DNA from 4 places in the Streptomyces lothianensis genome. Region 1 is predicted to be linked to each of the others. Evidence: riboswitches for the same ligand, from Rfam matches in the RefSeq annotation. Region 1 holds a riboswitch; each other region holds the start of a gene.

Region 1 (3,197 bases):
GGACGCCGCGGGCCGCTCGGGTCCTGTCCCAGGCCGGCAGCGGACCCTCGCGTTCGGCCAGCTCGCAGGAGGCCTCGTAGGCCGCGAGCATGATGCGTTCGGCGATACGGGTCGAGAGGGCGCGGGCCTCGGGCGAGTCGAAGGGCAGGCGCAGTTTGAAGAAGACGTCCTGCAGGCCCATGGCGCCGAGGCCGACGGGCCGCCAGCGCGCGTTGGAGCGGCCGGCCTGCTCGGTCGGGTAGAAGTTGATGTCGACGACGCGGTCCAGGAAGGTGACGGCCGTACGGACGGTCGCGTCCAAGCGGTCCCAGTCGAGGTCGCCGGTCGGGAGCACGAAGGCGCCCAGGTTGACGGAGCCCAGGTTGCAGACGGCCGTCTCGCCGTCGTCCGTGACCTCGAGGATCTCGGTGCACAGGTTCGAGGAGTGGACGGTGTGGCCGGGCTCGGCGGTCTGGTTGGCGGTGCGGTTGGCGGCGTCCTTGAAGGTCATCCAGCCGTTGCCGGTCTGTGCGAGGGTCCGCATCATGCGGCCGTACAGGTCGCGGGCCGGGATGGTGCGCAGCGCCTTGCCCTCGGCCTCGGCCTTCTCGTACGCGGCGTCGAACTCCGTGCCCCACAGGTCGACGAGTTCGGGCACGTCGGCGGGCGAGAACAGCGACCAGTCCTGGTCGGCCTCGACGCGGCGCATGAAGGCGTCCGGGATCCAGTGCGCGAGGTTCAGGTTGTGCGTACGGCGGGCGTCCTCGCCGGTGTTGTCGCGCAGCTCCAGGAACTCCTCGATGTCCGCGTGCCAGGTCTCCAGGTAGACGGCCGCGGCGCCCTTCCTGCGGCCGCCCTGGTTCACGGCGGCGACGGAGGCGTCGAGGGTCTTCAGGAACGGGACGATGCCGTTGGAGTGCCCGTTCGTGCCGCGGATGAGGGAGCCGCGGGCGCGGATGCGGGAGTAGGCGAGGCCGATGCCGCCCGCGTGCTTGGAGAGGCGGGCGACCTGGTGGTACCGGTCGTAGATCGAGTCGAGTTCGTCGAGCGGCGAGTCGAGCAGGTAGCAGGACGACATCTGCGGGTGGCGGGTGCCGGAGTTGAAGAGCGTCGGTGAGGACGGCAGATAGTCGAGGCGGCTCATCAGGCCGTACAGCGCGGCCACTTCGTCCACGGCGGCGGCCGATTCGTCGGCGGCGAGCCCGGCGGCCACGCGCAGCATGAAGTGCTGCGGGGTCTCGATGACCTTGCGGGTGATCGGGTGGCGCAGCAGGTAGCGGGAGTGGACCGTGCGCAGGCCGAAGTAGCCGAAGCGGTCGTCGGCGCCTTCGGCGACGGAAGCCTCGACCAGGGCGTCGAGACGCTCGTGGTGCGCCCATACGAACTCGGCGGTGCGGTCGGCGATCAGGCCCTCGCGGTGACCGGCCGATACGGACTCGGTGAAGGTGCGCACACCCTGCGAGGCGGCCTCTTCGGCGATCGTCAGGGTGAGGAGGCGGGCGGCGAGCTTCGCGTAGGCGGGGTCCTCGGCGATCAGTCCGGCGGCTGCCTCCGTGGCGAGCTCGCGCAGCTCGGCCTCGTCGGCGGCGGCGCTGCGGCCGCGCAGGGCGGCGGCGGCGACCTTGCCGGGGTCGGTGTCGGGGAGGTCGGCGGTCAGCTCGGTGAGGGTGCGCAGGAGGGCGGTGCCGGGGCGGTCGGCGGGCTCGTGGGCGTCCGGCTTCTGAGCGGCCCGCTGCTGCGTGTCCGGCTCCTGCTCAGCGGTCTCCTCGCCGGTCCCCGCTGCGGCCGGATCCACTGGCGCGATGGTCACGTATGCACTCCCTCACTCGGCACAGGGCCGAGCGGGGGCGGCGGGTGCACGAGGCGTGCGCGGGCAGGGCGCAACGCTCCGCGTCCACCGGCCCATTCCGCGAGGCCCGGACGTCTCGGCGCCCGGCCGTCCGGCCCGGGCGCACCGTCGGCAGGTCTTCGGACTTCGCGGGCTCCGGGCCCGTTCACCGTTGCGGGTCAGTTCCGGAGTTTCACCGGATTCCCCTGCTGCGACAGCGAGGTCGAGCATACATGTTGTGGGTGGCAGCGGATGCCATGCCCACATCTTGTGTGTCGGCGGGCGATCAGAGCCTCAGCTCGTACGCCCACAGCTCCAGATCGTCACGGTCCGGAAGCGGATTCCAGTCGCGTTCCGGGGTCCGTACGAAGCCGAGGCGTTCGTAGATGCGGTGAGCGCTGTGCATCATGTGCTGGGTCGAGAGGACCACGCCCGCGCAGCCGGCCGCGCGGGCCCGGTCGACGCAGGCCCGCACGAGGGCCTCCCCCACCCCGCGCCCGCGGCCCCCGTGCGCCACCGCGAGCCCGCGGAACTCGGCCTCGTCGGGCCGCGCGATCTGCGCCGACGGCACGCCGTGCAGCGCGAACGTGACACCGCCGAGCAGCTGTTCGCCGTCGACGGCCACCAGGACCTCGGCGGTGGCGGCGCGGCCCGCGACATCGCGGAGGATCGGGATGTACGGGTCCTCCTCGCCGTAGTCGAGGAGGCCGTCCGCGAGATAGACCCGGACGGTCAGGTCTCCGAGGGGCTCGTACTCCTCGGGGCGTGCGGGTCTGATCGTGAAGTCCATGGCCGCATTGTGCCGCCGGGGCGGAGGGGACGATCAAGCGGATTACGCGGCGCGGGAGAAGCGCTCGCGCTGCGAGTGGCCCGTCCCTTCGTCGTTGCCGAGCGGCCGCCGCTCGGCCCTGGCCAGCTGCCGGTCCATCCGGCGGCCCTTGGCGTGGCCGATCACGGCCGGGACCACGAGCAGGGCGAAGAAGGCGAGAACGGTGATCCAGTCGAGAAGAGTCTGTGTCGTCATGTCCCCCACAGTGCCGCGCGCGACGATCAAGGGGCAGTGGCAGGACTGCCGCACACCCTCGATTTCCTGCCAGTCGCGCGGCACACTGGCAGGCATGCTGAAAAACGTCGCCGCAGTGCTGCTCAACGGTGTGCACCCCTTCGAACTCGGCGTGGTCTGCGAGGTGTTCGGACTCGACCGCAGCGACGAGGGGCTGCCCGTCTACGACTTCGCGGTGGCCTCCGCGGAAGGCCCCGAGCTCTCCACGCACGCGGGCTTCACCGTGCGCACGGAACACGGTCTCGACCGCCTGGAGGAGGCCGACCTGATCTGCGTGCCGGCCGGCGAGTCGTACACGGACCGGAGCTATCCGCCGGAGCTCCTGGA
Region 2 (3,197 bases), on a different contig from region 1:
CCTGGGCCGTGCTGCTCGTGGGGCTGTGGCTGTGGGGCCGCGAACTCACCGACGTCGCCGACGGCCCGCCCGGGGGACGGGATTCCGCGGGCCGCCCGCTCGCGGGCGTCCGGCTGCCGCCCGCGATCAAGCCGCTGGACGCCGCCGCGCGTCCCCAGCGGGTGGACATCCCCGCCATAGGGGTGCAGGCCCCGGTGATCCGGCGCGGGCTCGACGGTGAGGGCGCGATCGCACCGCCGCCGTACGAGCAGGCCGGTGTCGTCGGCTGGTACGGGGACGGGGTGCAGCCCGGCGCGAAGGGCACGGCGTTGTTTGTCGGGCATGTCGACACCGCGAGCCGGCCCGCCGTCTTCTACAACCTCAGCACGCTCGCGCCGGGCGAGAAGATCACGGTGGCGCGCTCGGACGGCATGCTCGCCGAGTTCACGGTCGAGGAGGTCGCCGTGTACGACCGCTCCGGCTTCGACGCGGACAAGGCGTACGGGGCACGGGACGACGAGCGCGCGGAGCTGCGGCTCATCACCTGCGGCGGGACGTTCGACCGCAGGGACAAGACGTACTCGGCGAACGTGGTCGTCTCGGCCTTTCTGACCGGCAAGGGTCCCTGAGGGCGGCCCCGGTTCCGCCCGACGACGCGTGGAAACCGGCACGCGAAAGGGGCCCTGTCCGCGAGGAACAGGGCCCCTTCCACACGTACCGACGTACCGACGTACCGGCGTACCGGGCGTACGGACATGCGGCTGTACGGCGATCAGCTCGCCGCGACCGCTCCCGAAGGCGCCGTTGCGGGGGCGTGGCGGCCGAGCGCACGCAGGCCGAGTGCGCCGAAGACCACCCCGAAGACCGCCCAGAGCAGGGCGTGCGAGGCGAGCGAGAGGACCCGGAAGTCCCACAGGAGTGTGGCCGACACCGGGACCTCGTCCGGATTGCCGGGCAGCGCGAACAGGACCGCGAGGATCGCGATCGCCGTGCCCGCCGCCGCGACCTGCCGTACCGGCAGACTGCGGTGCGCCAGGCGTACGTACACCTGCCAGACGAGCAGCATGCCGAGCACACCGATGGTGACGGCGGCCAGCCACAGGCCCTGGCGGTCGGTGACCGTGCCCGAGTCGCCGACGCCGGGCGGGTTGGCCGGGTAGCGCAGTGCCGGGAGCAGCGAGACCGCGAGGAAGGCGCCGCCCGCGAGCAGCAGGGCGCGCGGCCAGGGTGCGGCGTCCGGGCTGCGGCGGTGGATGAGGGCGTAGGCGATGGCACAGAGGACGCCGAGCGCCAGGCCGAGGACCAGCGAGGTGACCACGAGGCCGAAGTGCTGGGTGCCGCGGGTGAACAGTTCCTCGTGGTGCTGCACGGCGGCGGCGCCCGCCTCGGCGTGACTGTGGGCCCCCGCCTCGGCGTGCTCGTCGGTGCGGGCTTCCTCAAGCCGTATCGCGCGGTCCATCAGGGGCTCGGCGAGCAGCAGGGAGAAGAGGCCGGCGGCAAGACCGGCTGCTCCTCCTGCCGTCAGACCGCGTCCGAGCAGGGGGAGTACAGGAGTCGACATGGTGGTGCGCGCCCCGATCAGTGGCAGGGGGCGCCGAAGAGGTGCCGTCCGTCGTGGGCGAACTCGTGCAGGTAGTCGCCGGTGGCGGCGATCAGCGTGCCGTTGTCGAAGAACACCGCGTACAGGGCGATGATCGCCACGATCGCGGCGGCGGAGGCGATCATCCAGTCACGGGTGCTGGTGGTCGCGTCCTGGGCGGTTGTCGTGCTCGGGTGCTGTGCCGAGTGCAGGGACATCCGGGTGGGTCTCCTTCCGGGGTTTCCACGCCCCTTGGCAGGAGGACGACGGGTCAGTTCCTGACTCCCGCGTACAGGTGCTCGGCGCTGAGCTCGTACGTGGTCACAGTGGCGGGACCGTCCCGGGTTCGCACCGGGTTCCTGGCAACCGTCGCCTCGATGTATGGACTTGTCGTCCGGAGAGTCCCAACTCGGGGGCGGTGCTGTCAACAGTGCCTCTGCACTCACCCTTGCCGGTGGCGTCCGACCCGGCCCCCGTGGCACCCAGCTCCCGTGGCACCCGGCCCCCGTACCACCCAGCTCCCGTGGCACCCAGCTCCCGTGGCACCCGGCCCTCGTGGACCTGCCCCTGTGGACCTGCCCCTGTGGACCTGCCCCTGTGGCACCTGGCCCGGCCGGTGGCCCGCTCCCCCCGGAGCCTCCGGCCGGGCCGGTCCTCGACCGTGCGCGCTCGGGCTGCGGGAGAAACCCGGCGCCGGCACGGGAGGTCGACAGGGCCTGTCCGGGGACGGGTCCTGGGCCAGTCGGTGCGGGGCTGGGGCCGGTGTCACTCACTGTAGAGCGGATGGCCCACCTCGCCCAGAGTCGGTTTGTGGCCAGACTGACCGGAATGCAGGGCACCCGGTCCGGTGAGCGGGCTCCGGGCGCCTTCGTCGGCTTCTCGCACCTGTGTCAGGATTGCGTTTCCGACCGTGCACCCAAGGGGGAGTGGATGTACAGCAGTTCCGCGGCCGTCCGGGGGGCGGTGAAGACGGGTGCGGCACTCGTGGGGGCGATGCTGCTCCTGACCGGCTGCTCGGACAGCGAGGAACCCGGCAGGCCCGAGGCCGGCGCCACCCAGCAGCCCAAGGCCAAGGACCCGTACTGGGTCAACCCCGGCTCCAACGCGGCCGAGCAGCTCCGTACGTACGAGAGCGACGGCAAGGACGCGGACGCCGCACTGATAAAGAAGATCGCCGAGCAGCCGACCGGCGAGTGGATCGTCCCGGAGCAGGCCGAGGAGCAGGCACGCGACTTCACCGAGGCCGCCGAGGCCGCGGACCGCGAGGCGGTCCTGGTGCTCTACAACATCCCGCACCGCGACTGCGGCCAGTTCTCCAAGGGCGGCGCGTCCGACGGCGATGCCTACCGCGCCTTCATCGACGAGGTCGCCGAAGGCATCGGGGACCGCCAGGCCACGGTCATCCTGGAGCCGGACGCCGTGCTCCACCTGGTGGACGGCTGCACCCCGCAGGAGTTCCACGAGGAGCGCTACGCCCTGCTCAGCGGCGCCATCGACACGCTGCACACGCTGAAGAACACCAAGGTCTACCTCGACGGCGGCAACCCGGGCGCGGGCAGCCCGGACTCCTTCTGGGACCCGCTGAAGCGGGCCGGCATCGACAAGGCCGACGGCTTCGCGGTGAACGTGTCGAACTTCT
Region 3 (3,197 bases), on a different contig from region 1:
GATCGCCTCCGCGGGCCTCGTCTCGCTGGCCCACGGCACCAACGACGCCCAGAAGACGATGGGCATCATCACCCTGGCCCTGGTCACCGGCGGCGCCCTCGCGCCCGGCTCCAACCCGCCGGTCTGGGTGATCGTCTCCGCCGGCCTGGCGATCGCGCTCGGCACCTACCTGGGCGGCTGGCGCATCATCCGCACCATGGGCAAGGGCCTCACCGACCTGCAGCCGCAGCAGGGCTTCAGCGCCCAGACCTCGGCCGCCACGGTCATCCTCGCCTCCTCCAACCTGGGCTTCTCGCTCTCCACCACGCACGTCTGCTCGGGTGCCGTGATGGGCGCGGGTCTCGGCCGCAAGGGCGGCGTCGTGCGCTGGTCCACCGCGACCCGGATGTTCGTCGCCTGGGGCCTGACCCTGCCGGCCGCCGGTCTGGTCGCCGCGGGCGCCGAGTTCGTGGCCCGCCAGGGCGACTGGGGTGTCGCGGTCGTCGCGAGCTTCCTCGTGGCCTCCTGCCTCGCCATCTGGCTGCTCTCGCGCCGCCAGGTGGTCGACCACACCAACGTCAACGACGTGGACGAGGCCACCGAGCCCGCCACCACCGAGTCGGGCGTCGTGACCACCGCGATCGCCGCGGTGACCCCGCCGCCGACCGTCGCCGCGGAGGCCGCGGAGGCCGCCGCCGAGAACTCCATGGCCGCCGGGGCCGGCAGCACCGTCGCCTCCGGCTCCCCCACGACCGACACCTCCGTCGGCTCCCCCGCCGACGACGATGTGCCCGCATCCCAGGCGGCCGTCCCGGCCCCGAAGCCCGCTGCCGAATCCTCGCAGCCGGCCGGCGCGAGCGTCTGAACCGGCTCGCCCGACAGTTAAGGAATCAGCAGCATGAACATCGACTGGGCAGCTCTGGGCTCCGTCTTCGGCGTCAGCCTCGTGGCCACGGTGGCGCTCGTGGGCCTGTTCACCCTGGGCATCCTCGGCCTCTCCAAGCAGGAGGCGGCCTCCGCACAGGGCGGCTCGGCAGCCCTGGCCCGCGCGGGCGCATACGCCTGCTTCGCACTGTGCGTCGCGGCAATCTCGTACGGAATCTTCCTGATCGTCGCCTGAGGCGGTACCGGGTCTCGCCCGCGGCAGCTCACCGCGCCGCCCGAGGCCGCACCGTCGCGCCCCTTGTCCCGCCCGTTCCGGGCCGGTCAGGGGGCGCTCGCGTGTGCGCCGGTGTGTGTCTGCGCACACTCCTTAGCCGCAGGTCAACGCCGAGTTGACGGGTGTTCTCGGTGCGTGGTGGACTGCCGGAGCCATTACGGCAGCAGCAGAGGAAGCCGGTGTGAATCCGGCGCGGTCCCGCCACTGTGACCGGGGAGTCGTTCCCGGGAGCCAGGAACTCTCGCCGCCGTTTCCTTCGAACCAGGGCGCGGACACCCTGAGTGAGGACATGACGCGATGCCCGGCTGCTCTGTTCCGCCGCTTCGACCGACTGCCGCGGGAAGCACACCGAACGCTTCCCGCCCGAGGATTCTTCGAGGCGTGACGGCGGCCTGATCCGTGGGTGCCGATCGCACATTCGCGTACGGCGCCGTGGCCGGCCTGCTCGGCGATCTGCTCCTCGGCGATCCGCGCCGTGGGCATCCGGTCGCCGCGTTCGGGCGCGCCGCGAGCTCCGTCGAGCGTGTCCTGTGGCGTGACCACAAGGCCGCGGGTGTCCTGCACACCGCCGTCTGCGCCGGTGGTGCGGCCGCCCTCGGCGTGCTCGCCTCCGCCGCCGCACGCCGCTCCCCCACCGCCCCCGCGGCTTCCGTCGCGCTGACCGCCACCGCCACCTGGGCGGTCGTGGGCGGCACTTCACTGGAACGTGAAGCGCGGGCCGTGGCCGCCGCGCTGGACGCCGGTGATGTGGCGGCCGCCAGGGAGCGGCTGCCACATCTGTGCGGCCGTGACCCGCAGGCGCTCGACGAGGCGGCGATCGCACGCGCCGTCGTCGAGTCCGTCGCCGAGAACACCTCCGATGCCGTGGTGGGTGCGCTGGTGTGGGGAGCGGTGGCCGGGGTGCCGGGGCTGCTCGGCTTCCGTGCCGTGAACACGCTCGACGCGATGGTCGGCCACAGATCGCCCCGCTACCGCAACTACGGCTGGGCCTCCGCGCGCCTGGACGACGTGGCGGGCTGGCCCGGCGCCCGGCTCACCGCCGTACTCGCCGTGCTCGCGGGCGGCGATCCACGCGGTGCGCTGCGGGCCTGGCGGCAGGACGCGGGGGCACATCCGAGCCCCAACGCAGGCCCGGTGGAGGCCTCTTTCGCGGGCGCGCTCGGCGTACGACTGGGGGGTGTTCTCTCGTACGGGGGTCGAGTGGAGCACCGTCCGGTGCTGAACGACGCCGGGCGCGCCGTCCAGGTGGCGGATGTCGAACGGGCCGTGCGGCTGGCACGCCGGGTCGACTGGCTGGCGTTCGCCGTGTGTGCGGTGGGCAGTGTGACGGCGGGCCGTGTCAGGGGCCGGGTGCTCGCGCGTACGGCGCGGCACCTGCGTCCGGTGCGACACCTGCGTACAGGAAGAAGAGGACGGTCATGAGCGGTGGGTTGCTGGTCGCGGGGACCACGTCGGATGCCGGCAAGAGCGTGGTCACCGCGGGGATCTGCCGCTGGCTGGTGCGGCAGGGGGTGTCGGTCGCGCCGTTCAAGGCGCAGAACATGTCCCTCAACTCCTTTGTGACGCGCGAAGGCGCGGAGATCGGCCGGGCGCAGGCAATGCAGGCACAGGCCGCGCGCGTGGAGCCGACCGCGCTGATGAACCCGGTGCTCCTCAAGCCCGGCAGCGACCGCTCCAGCCAGGTGGTCCTGATGGGCAGGCCGGTGGGCGAGATGAGCGCGCGCGGCTACCACGGGGGGCGGCAGGAGGCTCTGCTCGGGACCGTCACGGACTGCCTCGAGCAGCTGCGGAGTTCGTACGACGCGGTGATCTGCGAAGGCGCGGGCAGCCCGGCGGAGATCAACCTGCGGCGCACGGACATCGTCAACATGGGGATCGCGCGGGCCGCGCGCTTTCCCGTGGTGGTGGTCGGCGACATCGACCGCGGCGGTGTCTTCGCCTCCTTCTTCGGTACGACGGCGCTGCTCGCCAAGGAGGACCAGGAGCTGGTCGCCGGGTATCTGGTGAACAAGTTCCGCGGGGATGTCTCGCTCCTTCAGCCGGGGCTCGACATGCTCAA
Region 4 (3,197 bases), on a different contig from region 1:
ACTCCGCGACACCCGCCATGGCCGCCCGGAAGAGCTCGCCTCCGAGGTCATCGCGCATCTGCGGCACGTGCCCGATCCGATGCCCCTGGAAGATGCGCCACCCCGGGTCCATGGCGCCATGCCGCTGCCTGCGGGGGAGTTCGCCGGGCGGCTGCCCGAACTCTGGCGGCTGCACAGTGCTCTGCATGCCCAGGACGCACCCCTGGTCACCGGCCGTGCGACCGCCCTCGCCGTTCAGCTGCGCGGCATGCCGGGCATCGGCAAGACCCGGCTCGCCCAGGAGTACGCGCAGCGCTTCGGTGCCGCGTTCCCGGGCGGTGTGTACTGGGCCGGGGCCGACGCGCCGCGTCCGCCGGACGGCGGCCTCGGCCCCTGCCTCTACGTCGTGGACGACGTGCCGTGCGCACTCCTGCCCCGCACCGTCGCCGGCCTCATCGCCCCGCATCCGGCCGTGCGCACCCTGCTCATCACCCGCAGCCGCTCGTACGAAGGACTCGGCGAGCACCTCGACCTCGAACCTCTGGAGGCCGAAGCCGCGGCCGTGCTCGTCGGGGATGCCGAACTGGCCCGGAGTGTCGACGGGCACCCCGGGGCGCTCGACCTGCTCGGACGCGCCGTTCGCACCGGGCAGGATCCCTCCCTGCTCCTGGCGAGGCTGTACGAACCGGGCCGCTCGCTCCTCGACGAGCTGGCCGGCGGCGCGATCACCGCCGACCATGTCCGCGAAGCACCGCCCGCCCCGGCGGAGATCCGCGATGTTCTGCGCTGCGCGAGTGCGCGCTACCCGCTGCCGGTCACCGAGGCCGACGTGGCTGCCGTGTTCATCGTCGCCGACCGGCTGCAGCCGGCCGTGGCACGGCGTCGCGCCGCGGCCGGCCTGGCCGAGCTGAGCGCCCGCGGCCTGCTTCGGCCCACCCCGGACGGCTACCGGCTGCACTGCGTCACCGATCACGCGTGGCGCCATCACGAGACGGACCCGGCCCGCGCGGAGAGGCTACGGCGTGCGGTCCTCTCCAGCCTGGGTGACGCCGGCACTACCCTGGTCGTGCCGGGAGTTGTCCCGGTCCCGGGAGCCCGCAGGGAGGTCGCGCCCATGACCGTGAGCGAAGCGGAGCGGATGGCCGCCTTCGACCTGCAGATCGAGCTGGTCAGCCGGGTCGGCGTACAGCAACTGCCCGTCGGGAGCGGCAGTCTGCGCGAGGCGCTGAGCTCCTTGCACAGCCTCTTCCCCTTCACCCGCGGCACCCTGCAGCGCTACAGCATCGGCCTCCGTCTCCCCGCGCCAGGCTCGGTGCCGGCGCTCGCCGACCGGCTGCTGAACGAGATCCTGAGGCCGTTCCTCAGCGAGTGGCACCCGCGCCTTCTCGCCTGGGAAGCGCGACGCGCACCGTCGACCGGCCCCGTCGACCATGAACGTGCCTGGGACCAGGCGCCCGCCTTGCGATCCGCCCTCGACGAGCTGCAGCGCCCCCTCCAGGACCTCACGAGCGAGCTCGCCGCCATCTCGGGCGGCGAGTTCGGGCTGCCGGCCGCGGGCTGAGCCCCGCGCCCGGGCGGGGAATCGACGGAGCGAACCGGCCCGACTGCTGCCGTCCGGGCCCGCCAACCGGGCGTGCGCGGCTCATCCGGCAGGAATGTCACCTGCGGGGCGCCCCTGCGCGGATGCGCGGCGAAAGGGCGTACCGGGCCGGGCCGTTCGGGGATGGGATGATGGCCCCTGACAGGGCGACGGCGGAACGAGGAAGCCGGTGGGATTCCGGCGCGGTCCCGCCACTGTGATCGGCGAGCGCGTCCCGACAGGCCACTGCCCGGCAGCGGGTGGGAAGGCCGGGACGGGCATCGACCCGTAAGCCAGGAGACTCACGCGGTCGCCTCCTCCACGGACACCGGGGCGGATCTCCCCGGAGAGAGGGACGGCGCCGCATGCCCGCAACGCCTGCCGGACGGACAACCGACGACACGAGGACCGGAGGGGCCGCCGACGGCCCGGTGCCGTGCCCCAGCGGCCCGGTACCCTGCCGCGTCGTCATATGCCGCGACTGCTGCTGCGGCAGCCCCAAGGTGACCGGAGTCGACCACGCCGCCCAGACCGCGCGGCTGCGCGCCGCGGTGCCGGTGCGCGTCTCCGACTGCCTTGACGTCTGCGACCAGGCCAACGTCATCGTCGTACAGCCCTCCGCCGAGGGCCGGGCGGCCGGAGCACGCCCCGTCTGGCTGGGGCTGGTCAACGACCCCGAAGCGACCGAGGACATTGTTGCCTGGGCACGCGCCGGTGGACCGGGTGTCGCGCCCCGGCCGGAGATTCTCGACCTGTACGCCTTCACCCCGCCGCGGCAACGGCGCCCGGCCCCCTGACCGTACGGACCGTGAGCCGGGGACCGGAGACCGGAGACCGGAGACCGGAGACCGGAGACGGGAGGCCGGAGACGGGAGACCGGAGAGAGGACTGGAAGCGTGTACCAAGCCCGTGCCTCGGCCGCGTCCGTTGCCGCCGCCCTGCAGGATGTGGCCGCCCTCGGCGGGTCCTTCGTGCTGCGGGTCGGCGGATCGGACGACGGCTGGCATCCCGTCGCCCGCTCCTACGCGGCGGGCTTCACCGACCTCGCCGCAGCGGTGGCGGTCCGCCACCGCACCCGGGAGCCGCGCGTCGACGTCTCCATCGCCCAGCTTGGCCACGCCGGAGGGACGCCGTCGCGGCCGGGCGACGGTGTCCCTCCGGCGTGGGCGGGGCCACGTGTGGGTTCGGGCGGGGCTGCCGCGCCTGTTCAGGCCTGCGGCGGCACCCGTCCCGGGCGCCCCGGGCCGCGCGTCAGCGCGTAACCGGCGACGCCCGCCAGTGCGGCGAGCAGGCCGCCCGCCGCGGTCCACACCCAGCGGTCGGACCACCAGCCTGATGACCAGCCGTCGTCTGGTTCGAGGCCGAAGAGCACCGCGGGGGACTCCTCGCCGTCCCCGTCCTCGCCCTCGCCGCCCGCGGCGATGCCCGGCACCAGGGGTTCGGCCAGTGAGCCGTCCACCGCCGCCGAGCCGCCGATGTCCTTGGAGTCGACCCGGATCTCGGCGTCGACGGGCAGGCCCCGGTCGCCCGTCGGCAGGCCGACGGCCGTGAGCCGGACGTAGTACGTGCCCGGCAGCGGGTCGTTGGCCCACGGCTGAGCCCAGCCGCGGACCGTGCGCAGGACGCAGGTCAGCTCCGC

What was found. Region 1 has a riboswitch for cobalamin ahead of ACLF6P_RS20080 (ribonucleoside-diphosphate reductase subunit alpha). Riboswitches for the same ligand answer to the same signal wherever they lie in the genome.
Region 2: it holds a riboswitch for cobalamin, as region 1 does, so the genes downstream of both, ACLF6P_RS20270 (CbtB domain-containing protein) here and ACLF6P_RS20080 (ribonucleoside-diphosphate reductase subunit alpha) in region 1, are expected to answer to the same signal.
Region 3: it holds a riboswitch for cobalamin, as region 1 does, so the genes downstream of both, ACLF6P_RS28185 (cobalamin biosynthesis protein) here and ACLF6P_RS20080 (ribonucleoside-diphosphate reductase subunit alpha) in region 1, are expected to answer to the same signal.
Region 4: it holds a riboswitch for cobalamin, as region 1 does, so the genes downstream of both, ACLF6P_RS07970 ((2Fe-2S) ferredoxin domain-containing protein) here and ACLF6P_RS20080 (ribonucleoside-diphosphate reductase subunit alpha) in region 1, are expected to answer to the same signal.

Annotation. Positions count from the first base shown of each region.
Region 1 is NZ_JBLMKT010000057.1:76,206-79,402, forward strand. Features, by position in the region: gene ACLF6P_RS20080 (ribonucleoside-diphosphate reductase subunit alpha) at 1-1,789, opposite strand, end outside; cobalamin riboswitch at 1,922-2,044, opposite strand; gene ACLF6P_RS20085 (GNAT family N-acetyltransferase) at 2,094-2,597, opposite strand; gene ACLF6P_RS20090 (hypothetical protein) at 2,640-2,831, opposite strand; gene ACLF6P_RS20095 (helix-turn-helix domain-containing protein) at 2,926-3,197, shown strand, end outside.
Region 2 is NZ_JBLMKT010000058.1:5,023-8,219, reverse strand. Features, by position in the region: gene ACLF6P_RS20280 (class F sortase) at 1-608, shown strand, start outside; gene ACLF6P_RS20275 (CbtA family protein) at 752-1,540, opposite strand; gene ACLF6P_RS20270 (CbtB domain-containing protein) at 1,558-1,776, opposite strand; cobalamin riboswitch at 1,811-1,964, opposite strand; gene ACLF6P_RS20265 (glycoside hydrolase family 6 protein) at 2,489-3,197, shown strand, end outside.
Region 3 is NZ_JBLMKT010000078.1:64,594-67,790, forward strand. Features, by position in the region: gene ACLF6P_RS28175 (inorganic phosphate transporter) at 1-844, shown strand, start outside; gene ACLF6P_RS28180 (hypothetical protein) at 878-1,099, shown strand; cobalamin riboswitch at 1,261-1,401, shown strand; gene ACLF6P_RS28185 (cobalamin biosynthesis protein) at 1,538-2,560, shown strand; gene ACLF6P_RS28190 (cobyric acid synthase) at 2,557-3,197, shown strand, end outside.
Region 4 is NZ_JBLMKT010000027.1:236,649-239,845, reverse strand. Features, by position in the region: gene ACLF6P_RS07975 (TIR domain-containing protein) at 1-1,540, shown strand, start outside; cobalamin riboswitch at 1,694-1,882, shown strand; gene ACLF6P_RS07970 ((2Fe-2S) ferredoxin domain-containing protein) at 1,924-2,355, shown strand; gene ACLF6P_RS07965 (hypothetical protein) at 2,455-2,820, shown strand; gene ACLF6P_RS07960 (hypothetical protein) at 2,766-3,197, opposite strand, start outside.